Regions from separate parts of the Cellulosimicrobium sp. E-16 genome, predicted to be linked through region 2. Evidence: predicted binding sites of a transcription regulator. Region 2 holds the regulator's gene; the other holds the start of a gene.
What was found. Region 2 encodes LexA, which represses DNA repair genes until DNA is damaged. Its sites were predicted from a motif close to TCGAACANNTGTTCGA; they were not measured.
Positions count from the first base shown of each region.

Region 1: a site for LexA is predicted at 2,338-2,353, ahead of uvrA (excinuclease ABC subunit UvrA). Genes of this name have one in related genera too.

Region 1 is NZ_CP183974.1:2,523,695-2,529,805, forward strand. Features, by position in the region: gene uvrA (excinuclease ABC subunit UvrA) at 1-2,308, opposite strand, end outside; gene ACN9MS_RS11255 (MBL fold metallo-hydrolase) at 2,440-3,147, shown strand; gene ACN9MS_RS11260 (YciI family protein) at 3,240-3,539, shown strand; gene ACN9MS_RS11265 (protein kinase family protein) at 3,547-4,641, opposite strand; gene ACN9MS_RS11270 (TerC family protein) at 4,672-5,802, opposite strand; gene ACN9MS_RS11275 (TerC family protein) at 5,802-6,111, opposite strand, start outside.
Region 2 is NZ_CP183974.1:1,985,725-1,991,835, reverse strand. Features, by position in the region: gene nrdR (transcriptional regulator NrdR) at 1-371, opposite strand, end outside; gene ACN9MS_RS08725 (LysM peptidoglycan-binding domain-containing protein) at 791-1,159, opposite strand; gene lexA (transcriptional repressor LexA) at 1,492-2,226, shown strand; gene ACN9MS_RS08715 (L-lactate dehydrogenase) at 2,338-3,348, opposite strand; gene ACN9MS_RS08710 (ATP-dependent DNA helicase) at 3,398-5,509, opposite strand; gene hflX (GTPase HflX) at 5,644-6,111, opposite strand, start outside.

The sequences.
Region 1 (6,111 bases), 540 kb from region 2:
ACACCTCGCACGGCACGTAGACGTCCGGGAGGAAGTTCATCTCGATCTTGAGCGTGCCGTCACCCGAGCACGCCTCGCAGCGGCCGCCCTTGACGTTGAACGAGAAGCGGCCGGGCGTGTAGCCGCGCACCTTGGCCTCGGTGGTCTCCGCGAAGAGCTTGCGCACGTGGTCCCACACGCCCGTGTACGTCGCCGGGTTCGACCGCGGCGTGCGCCCGATCGGCCCCTGGTCCACGTGCACGACCTTGTCGAGGTGGTCGAGCCCCGTGACGCGCGTGTGCCGGCCCGCGACCTGGCGCGCGCCGTTGAGCTCGTTGGCGAGGACCGTGTAGAGGATCGAGTTCACGAGCGTCGACTTGCCCGACCCCGAGACCCCGGTCACGGCGGTGAACGTCCCGAGCGGGAAGCTCACGTCGATGCCCGTGAGGTTGTGCTCGCGCGCGCCGACGACCTTGACCTGACGGCCCGGGTCGGTCGGGCGGCGCTCCGCCGGGAGCGGGATGCTGCGACGGCCCGAGAGGTACGCGCCCGTGACGGACTCCGGCGCCTCGAGCAGCCCCGCGTAGTCGCCGGAGTGCACGACGCGACCGCCGTGCTCACCCGCACCCGGGCCGATGTCGACGACCCAGTCGGCGGTGCGGATGGTGTCCTCGTCGTGCTCGACGACGATGAGCGTGTTCCCGAGGTCGCGCAGGCGCGTGAGCGTCTCGATGAGGCGACGGTTGTCACGCTGGTGCAGACCGATGCTCGGCTCGTCGAGGACGTAGAGGACGCCGACGAGGCCCGAGCCGATCTGCGTCGCGAGCCGGATGCGCTGCGCCTCGCCGCCGGACAGCGTCGCGGCGGGGCGCTCGAGCGAGAGGTAGTCGAGGCCGACGTCGAGCAGGAAGCCGAGCCGCGCGTCGATCTCCTTGAGCACCTCGGTCGCGATCGCGCGCTCGCGCGCGCCGAGCTCGAGCGCCCCGAGGAACGCCGCGGCCTCGCGCAGCGGGAGCCGGCACACGTCCCAGATGGACTTGCCGCCCACCTTGACCGCGAGGACCTCGGGCTTGAGGCGAGCGCCCTGGCACACGGGGCACGGGACCTCGCGCATGAAGGCCTCGTACTTCTCCTTGGACCAGTCCGACTCGGTCTCCGTGTGCCGGCGCTCGAGGAACGTCATGACGCCCTCGAACCCGGTCGAGTACTGCCGCTCGCGGCCCCAGCGGTTCTTGTACCGCACGTGGACCTGGTGGTTCTGCCCGTGCAGGACTGCCTTCTTCGCGCGCTCGGGCAGCGCCCGCCACGGCGTGTCCATGGAGAACCCGAGGTCGTCCGCGAGCGCCGTGAGGACCCGCTCGAAGTACTCGGAGGAGATCTGCGCCCACGGCGCGACCGCGCCCTCGGCCAGCGACTTCTCGACGTCCGGCACCACGAGGTCGGGGTCGACCTCGAGACGGAAGCCGATGCCCGTGCACTCGGGGCACGCGCCGTAGGGCGCGTTGAAGGAGAACGTGCGCGGCTCGATCTCGTCGAGCGCGAGCTCGTGGTCGTTGGGGCACGCGCGCTTCTCGGAGAAGCGGCGCTCGCGCGCCGGGTCGTCCGCGTCGGCGTCGACGAGCTCGATGACGACGAGACCCCCCGCGAGGCCGAGCGCGGTCTCGACCGAGTCGGTGAGCCGGCGCTGCACGCCCTCGCGCGACACGAGGCGGTCGACGACGACCTCGATGTCGTGCTTGAGCTTCTTCTCCAAGGCGGGGACGTCGGTGAGCGTGCGCACCTCGCCGTCGACGCGGGCGCGCGCGAAGCCCTTGGTCTGGAGCTCCTTGAAGAGCTCGGAGTACTCGCCCTTGCGCCCCCGGACCACCGGCGCGAGCACCTGGTACCGCGTGCCCTCCGGCAGCTCGAGGAGCCGGTCGACGATCTGCTGCGGCGTCTGCGCGGTCACGCGCTCGCCGCAGACGGGACAGTGCTGCGTGCCGGCGCGCGAGAACAGCAGTCGCAGGTAGTCGTAGACCTCGGTGATGGTGCCGACGGTCGAGCGCGGGTTGCGGTTCGTGGACTTCTGGTCGATCGACACCGCGGGCGACAGGCCCTCGATGAAGTCGACGTCGGGCTTGTCCATCTGACCGAGGAACTGGCGCGCGTACGCGGACAGCGACTCGACGTAGCGGCGCTGCCCCTCCGCGAAGATGGTGTCGAACGCGAGCGACGACTTGCCCGAGCCCGAGAGCCCCGTGAAGACGATGAGCTTGTCCCGCGGGAGGTCGAGGTCGACGTTGCGGAGGTTGTGCTCGCGGGCACCGGAGATGACGAGGCGATTGCTCACCGCAGCATCGTACGACCGACCACCCACATTCGCACAGGTGTTCGACGTCACCTTCGCGCGTCCTCCGACGAACGCTCACCGCAGGCCCACCCGCGGCCCCGGAGGCCGTCACGGCACGGCAGACTGACCGCATGGTGTACACGGGACAGGTCGTCGTCGGCGGGCCGAGCGACCGGCGTCGCATCGACGAGGTCGAGATCCGCAAGCTCGCCGTCGGACCGCTCGCGAACGACGTCTACCTCCTCACGTGCCGGCGCACGGGTGCCCAGGTCCTGATCGACGCCGCGGACGCGCCCGACGACGTCCTCGCGCTCGTCCGCGACGGGTCGCCGACCGCGCGCCTCGACGTCGTCGTCACGACGCACCGGCACACTGACCACCTGCGCGCGCTCGCCTCGATCGTCGCGGTCACCGGCGCGACGACGGCCGCCGGGGACCTCGACGCCGACGCCGTCGCGGCAGCCGCCGACGTGCACGTCACCCGCCGTCTCCGTCACGGCGACGTCGTCCGCGCCGGTGACCTCGTGCTCGAGGTCGTGGCGCTGCGCGGCCACACGCCGGGATCCGTCGCGCTGGCCTACCGCGAACCGGACGCGGTCCACGAGCCCGGGGCGGCAGCGGGCCGCGTGCACCTCTTCACGGGCGACTCGCTGTTCCCGGGCGGCGTCGGGAACACCCAGCGCGACCCGTCCCGCTTCGAGCGGTTGCTCACGGACGTCACGGAGCGTGTCTTCGACCGGTTCGACGACGCGACGTGGGTCTACCCGGGTCATGGCGCGGACACGACCCTGGGCGTCGAGCGTCCGCACCTCGACGAGTGGCGCGAGCGCGGCTGGTAGCGGACCGCGCGGGCTCCGCTCGGAACGCCGCGGTGACGACCGAGGCGCGGACCCGTCCGCGTGCCGTCGGGCGGTCCTGGTTCACTGGCGGCATGCCGATCCACGCCGTCACCTACGTCTACGCCGACCGCACCGCCGAGCTCGACGCCCTGCGTCCGGAGCACCGCGCATTCCTGGGCGACCTGTACGCGCGGGGCACGCTCCTGGCGTCCGGCCCGCTGCCCGCGCACGAGGGCGCACCCGCCGGGGCGCTGCTCGTCGTCGACGGGGAGACGCCCGACGCCGTCGCCGCGGTCCTCGACGAGGACCCGTTCGGGCGGGCGGGCCTCGTCGCCGAGCGCACTGTCCGTCCGTGGGCGCCGGTCATCGGCGACTGGGCGGACCGCGCCTGACGGGGTCTCACCGCGCGCGGTCGCGCCCGGGCGGACGATCCCGGAGCCGGCGGATCGACTCCCACGGGTACGGCGTCTCCCGGCTCTCCCGCTGGAACGCGCGGTAGAAGTCCCCGACCACCGCCGCGACCGGGGCGTGCCGGGACAGCGTCGCCGCGACCGCCGCGGGGGCGCCCGCCGGAAGGCTGCCCTGAGCCCAGGAGCGCACGAGCGCGCGGCGCTCGTCGGGACCGCACCCGTACAGGGCGACGGCCAGCCAGCTCACCAGGTGGGTGACGCTGTAGCAGTCGTCGTACTCCTGGTGCGCGGCGACGAAGTCGACCTCGTCGGGCGAGAGGTCGAAGGCTGACGAGATCGCGAGACCGTAGTCGGCGAAGTAGAGCCGTTCCCCGTCGGTCAGGACGTTCTCGAAGTGCGTGTCGAAGTGCAGCAGGCCACGTGAACTCATGAACGAGATCCCGGCGCTCAGCCCGTCCTCCACCAGCGCGCAGGCGCGCTCGGCGGTCTCGCCACCTGCCTCGACCTGGGCGCCGAGCCAGTCGTGCAGCGTCTGCGGGACGTACTCCAGGAACAGCACGATGCTCGCCGAGGAGTCCCGCAGGGCCTCGACCCGGCGACGCACCGCCGTGCCGCCGCCCCAGTACTCGACGGCACGCTCGACGTCGGCCAGCTCGTCGGGCAGCGGTCGGCCGGCGTCGGGAAGCACCCGCCAGTGGTGCATCAGGGGAAAGCCCTCGTGGTCCCCCGCGATCACCCAGCCCGTCGTCATGACGTGCGCGGCCAGCTCCCGCCAGGCGCCGAAGCCCGCGGCGCCGATGGCGCCGACGCCGTAGTGGCAGAAGGTCGGGAGGTCGAACAGGTTCGCCGTGGAGCGGACGTTCTCCGCCTGGCGCTCCAGGTCGGTCAGTCGCACGTGCTTGACGAACACGGGTGTGCCGTCGACGTCGAGCAGCACCGTCTCCCCGCCGATGCCCGCACCGATCCGCGGGGCGGCGTCCACGAGCTCGCGCAGCTCGTGGACGCTGCGCAGCGACAGCGCGGTGGCGACCGCTGCGTGCGCGGCCAGGCGGGAAGCGCGGGACCTGTCGCGTCGGGCTGGCACCGTCTCGCTCCGCGGCTCGTCGGGCACGCGCTATCGCGCGGCGCCGTCCTGCGGGCCTGTGCCCCGCGGCGGCGCCTCGCCGGCGGACGCGACCTCCTCGACCGTCTCGTCCGCAGGCGCCTCGACCGCGTCCTCGACGGGACCGGCGACGTCGCTCGCGGCGGCCGTCGCGGCCGGGCCGTCCTGGGCGTGCAGCGCCCGCGTCCGCAGCAGGCTCGCGACGGTGGTGACGGCGAGCGCACCGATGATCACGACGAGCGACAGCCAGATCGGGACCGTCGGGACGGCGTCGAGGTGCTCCCCGCCGTTGATGAACGGCAGCGTGTTCTCGTGCAGCGCCTCGAGGATCAGCTTCACGCCGATGAACCCGAGGATCACCGCGAGACCGATCGGCAGGTAGACCAGCCGCTCGAGCAGGCCGCCCAGGAGGAAGTAGAGCTGGCGCAGGCCCATGAGCGCGAAGACGTTCGTCGTGAAGACGATGAACGGGTCCTGGGTGAGCCCGAAGATCGCGGGGATCGAGTCGAACGCGAAGAGCAGGTCGGTGCTGCCGATCGCGAGGAACACGATGACGAGCGGCGTGAAGACCCGCTTGCCGTCCTCGATCGTGCGCAGCCGGCCGCCGTCGTACTGCGTGCCCAGCGGCAGCACCTTCCGCAGCGCCCGCACGGCGCGGTTCTCGTGGTACTCCTCGGGCTCGTCGCCACCGGCCACGAGCTTGATCGCCGTGTAGATGAGGAACGCGCCGAAGAGGTAGAACACCCACACGAACTGCGCGATGATCGCCGCGCCCGCGAGGATGAACGCCCCGCGCAGGACGAGCGCGACGATGATGCCCACCATCAGGACGCGCTGCTGCTGGTCCCGCGGGACCGCGAACCGCGCCATGATGATGACGAACACGAAGAGGTTGTCCACGGAGAGGCTGTACTCCGTGAGCCACCCCGCGTAGAACTCCCCGGCCGGTGCCGCCCCGCCGACCGCGCCCACGATCGCCCCGAAGACGAGGGCGAGCGCGACGTAGAAGCCGACCCACAGCGCGCTCTCGCGCATCGAGGGGACGTGCGGGCGACGCCCCACGACGAACAGGTCGACGAGGAGCAGCACCGCGAGCGCCGACAGCGACGCCCACTCGAACCAGACGGGAAGCTCGTGAACCATCAGCGTGAGCCCTCCGAGCTCTCGACGGAGCGCCGACGGTCGGCGCGGTCCTTGGCGAGGCTCGCGACCGTGGTGATCGTGAGCACGACGACGATGAAGCCGAGCGACAGCGCCGTCGAGATCTCCGGGATGGCGGTGATGTGCTCACCGCCGTTGATGAACGGCACCTCGTTCTTGTGCAGCGCGTGGATGAGCAGCTTGACGCCGATGAAGCCCAGGATCGCCGCGAGGCCGTACGCGAGGTAGACGAGGCGGTCGAGGAGGCCGTCGATGAGGAAGTAGAGCTGGCGCAGGCCGAGCAGCGAGAAC
Region 2 (6,111 bases):
AAGCGCAGGTAGGCGACCTCGTCGAGCTCACGCAGCGGCCCGAGGATCGCGAGCCCGATCTCGTACGCGTCGAGCTCGGCGCTGCCGCTCGCCCGGATCGTCTCCTCCACGCGCTGCGCGAGCACCGCGAGGTCGTCCTCGTTGACGGGGCGCCCCTGGCAGGCCTTGCGCACGCCGTTGACGATCTTCTCGCGCGAGAAGGGCTCCGTGACGCCCGAGCGCTTGACCACGGACAGGCTCGCGGTCTCGATCGTCGTGAAGCGGCGGTTGCACTCGGGGCACTGACGACGCCGACGGATCGACGCGCCGTCGTCCGAGGTGCGCGAGTCGACGACGCGGGAGTCCGCGTGGCGGCAGAACGGGCAGTGCATGGCAGGCTCCTCCGCGGGTTCGCGCCGACGGGTCGGCGCGACGAACGTATGCCGTCGCGGCAGGGCGGTGCAACACGCCTCCGACCTCGGGGCCCGCGGAGGGTGGGACGACCGCGCGCAGGAGGCCGCCCGTGGACAGCAGAACGGGGGCGGTCGTGGTCGACCGCCCCCGTCGGGACGCCCCCGTCCCCATCACGCGCGTGACTCGCCTCACGCGCGGCGACGTGCACAGGAGTCGCGGTGGACCGCGTGCTCCTCGCCTCGTCCGCCCAGCCCCCCAGCCGGCGTTGTGAGGTGAGACTAACTTAGGTGGGCCTAATCAGGGATGCAACCCCTGCACCCCGACACACGAGGGTTTCCTGCCGTGTCCTGCGCCACACCGGAGTCGGGCCCGCCGACGACGACGGACGGCGCGGCTCCTACGCCGATGCCGGGAGAAGGATCTTCTGCCCGGCCTGGAGGCCGGACGACGAGAGCCCGTTGAGCTCGGCGAGCCCGCTCACGACGTCCCGGAGATCCTCGCCCGGAGCCGCTACGCCCTGCGCGAGCTCCCACAGCGTCTCCCCCGCGGCCACGACGTGGACCCGGACCTCCACAGGCTCACCTGGTCCACTCGCGACGGCGACGCCCACGCGCGCGGCGAGCAGCAGCACCACGGCCGCGAGGAGCACGAGGACCACGCGACCCCGCCGCGTGAGCCGCAGTGGTCGCTCTCCCGCGCGCCCCGGCGCCGCAACTCCGCCCGAGGGGCCGAGCGGCCCGATCGTCGAGATCGCCATCGCATCCATGCCTGCTCCGTCCCGGCTCGCGGGCCCGATCGCCTTCCCCGGTCGATCGGACGCCGCGAGCCCTTCGTCTGCGCGCCGACCAGGTTGATCGAACACGTGTACGTAGAACATCTGTACGAAGGTCTATCACGAACGACCGACAGAGTCGAGACATGCTCGAACAGGTGTTTGATTCGTGTCGCAACCTCCCCTAGCCTGGGGTCAGGTCGGTTCGCCGGACATGTCCGCTCGGACCTGGAGGAACGACCGAGGTCCCGGGGCGCACGTCCCGGGGAGGGGAGGCCGCAGGCCGGGAGGCGTCGGCGGCCGCGACGGACGAAGGCGGAGCGACCATGGCGGCACGAGGCACGGACAGGGCACGGGGGCTCGCCGAGGTGCGCGAGCTCCCGGACGGGTCGGCAGGGGGTGACGGGCTCACGCCGCGGCAGCGCCTCGTGCTCGAGACCATCCGCGCATGCGTCGAGCAGCGTGGCTACCCGCCGAGCATGCGAGAGATCGGCGAGGCCGTGGGCCTGACGAGCCCGTCGTCCGTGAAGCACCAGCTCACGACGCTCGAGCGCAAGGGCTTCCTGCGCCGCGACCCGAACCGTCCCCGCGCGATCGAGGTCGTCCAGCCGGACGACGCGCGCCGCGCGACCCCGCTCGGGGCGGCGGGCGCCGCGCCCCAGCCCACGTACGACGAGGCGCACCCCGCGCCGTCGTACGTCCCGGTCGTCGGACGCATCGCCGCTGGCGGGCCGATCCTCGCGGAGCAGGTCGTCGAGGACGTCTTCCCGCTGCCCCGCCAGCTCGTCGGCGAGGGCGAGCTCTTCCTCCTGCGGGTCCAGGGCGACTCGATGATCGACGCCGCGATCTGCGACGGAGACTGGGTCGTCGTGCGCCGCCAGCCGGTCGCGGAGAACGGCGAGATCGTCGCGGCGATGATCGACGGCGAGGCCACGGTGAAGTCCCTGCGTCGCGCGGACGGCCACGTGTGGCTCATGCCGCACAACGCCGCGTACGACCCGATCCCGGGCGACGACGCCCAGGTCCTCGGGCGCGTCGTCTCCGTCCTGCGCAGCCTCTGAGCGACAGGGTCCTCCCCTCAGCACGCCGAGAGCCGGGTGGTCGTCGACCACCCGGCTCTCGCGGTGCGCGGGCCCGGTCGGTCAGAGACCGACGCGACGAGCCCCGGTCGGTCAGAGACCGAAGCGGCGGGCGACGGCGCGCAGCGACTCGGCGGACGAGCGCAGGCCGGCGAGCTCCGCGTCGGCCAGCGGGACCTCGACCCGCTCGGCGGCGCCCCGGCGGTCGACCAGCGTCGGAAGCGAGAGGCACACGTCGTCGAGCCCGTACGCGCCGTCGAGGAGCGTCGAGACCGGCAGGATGCGGTGCTCGTCGTCGAGCACGGCCTCGATGATGCGCGTGCCCGCGAGCCCGACTGCGTAGTTGGTCGCGCCCTTGCCCTCGATGATCCGGTAGGCCGACTGCACCACCTCGCGCGCGATGTCGTCACGGACCTCCCCCGTCAAGGGCCCCCGCCCGCCGAGGCCGGGCCACTCGAGGAGCGGCACGCCGCCGATGGTCGCCGAGCTCCACAGCGGGATCTCGCTGTCGCCGTGCTCGCCCGCGATGTACGCGTGGACGTTCTGCACCGCGACGCCGCAGTGCTGGGCCACGAGGAAGCGCAGGCGCGACGAGTCGAGCACCGTCCCGCTGCCGAAGAGCTGCGTCGGCGGCAGCCCCGAGAACTTGAGCGCCGCGTACGTGACGATGTCGACGGGGTTGGTCACCATGACGTAGACCGCGTCCGGGGCGACCTCCACCAGCCCGGGCAGGATCGTCCGCATGAGGCCGATCGTGCCCTCGGCGAGGTCGAGCCGCGTCTGGCCCGGCTTCTGCTTCGCCCCGGCCGTCACGACGACCACGTCCGCCCCGGCGCACACCGCGACGTCGTCCGAGCCCTCGACCCGGGCCATCGGCATGAACTGGATGCCGTGCTGGAGGTCGAGCACCTCCGCCTCGACCTTCGCCCGGTTCACGTCCAGGAGCGCCACCGTGCGCGCGGCCCCGCGCATGAGGGCCGCGTACGCCAGCGTCGACCCGACGGCACCCGCGCCGACGATCGCCAGCTTGGTGGTCCGTGCGGCCCCTCCTGGACCGCCCGCGGTCGCGTCGCCGGTGCCGTGCGGGGACGTGCTCGTCGTCATCTCGCCTCCGTGAGAGTTCGGTGGGATCCCTGATGCTCCGGGAAAGGACTCAGCCTAGGGCGGCGAGGCGCCGCAGCGCAGCGGTAGCGACGTCGCGGTCGGTCGTCTGCCAGAACCCCGGCATCGAGCGCGCGAGGAACGAGCCGTAGCGCGCGGTCACGAGGCGCGGGTCGAGGACCGCGACCACGCCCCGGTCCGCAGTGGACCGCACGAGCCGACCGGCGCCCTGCGCCAGCAGGAGCGCGGCGTGCGTCGCGGAGACCTGCATGAACCCGTTGCCGCCCGCGGCCTCGACCGCACGGGCCCTAGCCGACTTGACCGGGTCGTCCGGGCGCGGGAACGGGATGCGGTCGATGAGCACGAGCTGGCACGACGGCCCTGGGACGTCGACTCCCTGCCACAGCGACAGGGTGCCGAACAGGCACGTCGCCGGGTCGTCGGCGAACTCGCGCACGAGCGTCGGGAGCTGGTCGTCGCCCTGGCACAGGATCGGCACGTCGAGCCGCTCGCGCATCGCCTCCGCCGCAGCGACCGCGGCGCGGCGTGACGAGAACAGGCCGAGCGTGCGCCCGCCCGCGGCCTCCACGAGCGCGGCGATCTCGTCGAGCTGGTGCTCCGTGGACGCCTCGCGGCCCGGCGTGGGCAGGCGCTTGGCGACGTAGAGGATGCCCTGCCGCGCGTAGTCGAACGGGCTGCCGACGTCGAGCCCGCCCCACCGCGGCGCGTCGGCGTCACCGCCCTCGCCATCGCTCCCGAGGCCGAAGGTGCGCGCCACGGCGTCGAAGCTTCCTCCGAGCGCGAGCGTCGCGGACGTGAACACCCCGGTCCGCTCGGCGAGCAGGTGCGTGCGGATGAGGCCGGCGACGCCCAGCGGGGCGGCGTGCAGGCGGCTCGCGCCCTCGCCGAACCGGTCGGCCGACCAGCCGCCCTCGCCGGGCCGCGAGCACCAGAGCACGTCGTGCCCGGTCGGGTCGGCGGCCATGCGCTCGGCGACCTCGAAGAGCTGGAGCATGGTCGACTGGGCCATCTTCAGCCCGGAGTCCGGCTGGGCGGGCTTGGTCACCCCGGTCTCCGGCTTGAGGGTCGAGAGGACCTCGCGCGCGGCGTCGCGCACCGCCGCGACGGCCGACCGCGCGCCGTCGGGCAGCCCGTCCGGGAACCGCTCGGCGGGCAGCGCACCGACGACCGTCCCGAACGCCGCCGACGCCGCGTCGAGCGCGTCCGTCGTGACGCCGCCGTGCCGGCGCGCGAGGCGCGCCGCGCTCTCGATCGCCGGCACCGACAGGTCGACCGTCGCGGCCGCCGTCACGCGGTCCGCGAGCTCGTGCGCCTCGTCGACGACGAGCACGTCGTGCTCGGGCAGCACGCCGGGCGACCCCATCGCGGCGATGCCGAGCATCGCGTGGTTGGTCACGACGACGTCGGCCTCGCGGGCCGTCGCGCGCGCCTTCTCGGGGAAGCACTCGGCGAGCATCGGGCACCGCTGCCCGAGGCACTCGAGCGCGGTGACGGAGACCTGGCGCCACGCCTTGTCGCTCACGCCGGGCACCAAGTCGTCCCGGTCACCGGTCGACGTCTCGTCGGCCCACTCCCGCAGACGCACGACCTGCTCGCCCAGCGCGGCTGCGCTGGTCCCGCCCCGCGCGGCGGGGTGGTCGGCGGCGCCCGCGGACTCGCCCGGCAGGTCGAAGAGCGTCGGCTCGTCGGCCGGGTACCCGCCCGCGACCTTGTGGACGCACAGGTAGTTGTGCCACCCCTTGAGGAGCGCGATGGTCGCGGGGCGCGGGAGACGGTCGGCCACCGCGTCGGCGACGAGCGGCAGGTCGCGCGTGATGACCTGGCGCTGGAGCGCGAGGGTCGCGGTCGAGACGATCACCCGCTCGTCGGTCGCGACGGCGTGCCGTACGGCCGGCACGAGGTACCCGAGCGACTTTCCGGTGCCCGTGCCCGCCTGGACGACGAGGTGCTCCGACGCCTCGATCGCCTCGGTGACCGCGCGCGCCATCGCGTGCTGGCCGTCGCGTCGCGCGCCGCCGAGGCGCGTGACGGCGACGTCGAGCAGCGCGTCGACGTCGGGCACGTCACCACTCGAGGTGCCGGCCGTCGTGCCCGGCCCCTCGGCGTCGACGCGGTCGGGGGCGGGTCGTGTGGAGGGGGGCACCCGCCGAGTCTACGGTCGGGCGCCCACGGGGCGGCGGCCCTGTGGACGGCGGCCCGGGCACGGCGCGACCCCGCACGGCGCGCGCCGTGCGGGGTCGTGGAGGACGCCGGGCCGGGTCTCCCGGCGCGACGCGCTCAGCCCTGGGTCGAGGCCCCGACGAGCTCGGTCGCGAGCGCCTGGGCGACGCGCCCGCGCAGGAGCGTGCCCTCGGGCGTGTGCTCCTCGTGGTCGATCTCGCCCTCGGTGTGCACGCGGTGCACGAGGTCGCCACGGTGGTAGGGCACGACGACGTCGATCTCGACGTCGGGACGGGGCAGCTCGTGCGCGATGAGCTCGCGCAGGTGCTCGATCCCCTCGCCCGTGTGCGCCGAGACCACCACCGTGCGCCGCTCGCGCAGCCGGATCCGCGCGATCGTCTCCGGGTCCGCGAGGTCCGCCTTGTTGAGGACGATCACCTCGGGCACGTCCTCCACGCCCGGGATGTCGGCCAGGACGTGCCGGACCGCCGCGATCTGGCCCTCAGGGTCGGGGTGCGACGCGTCCACCACGTGGAGCAGCAGGTCGGCGTCGCCGACCTCCTCGAGCGTCGAGCGGAACGCCTC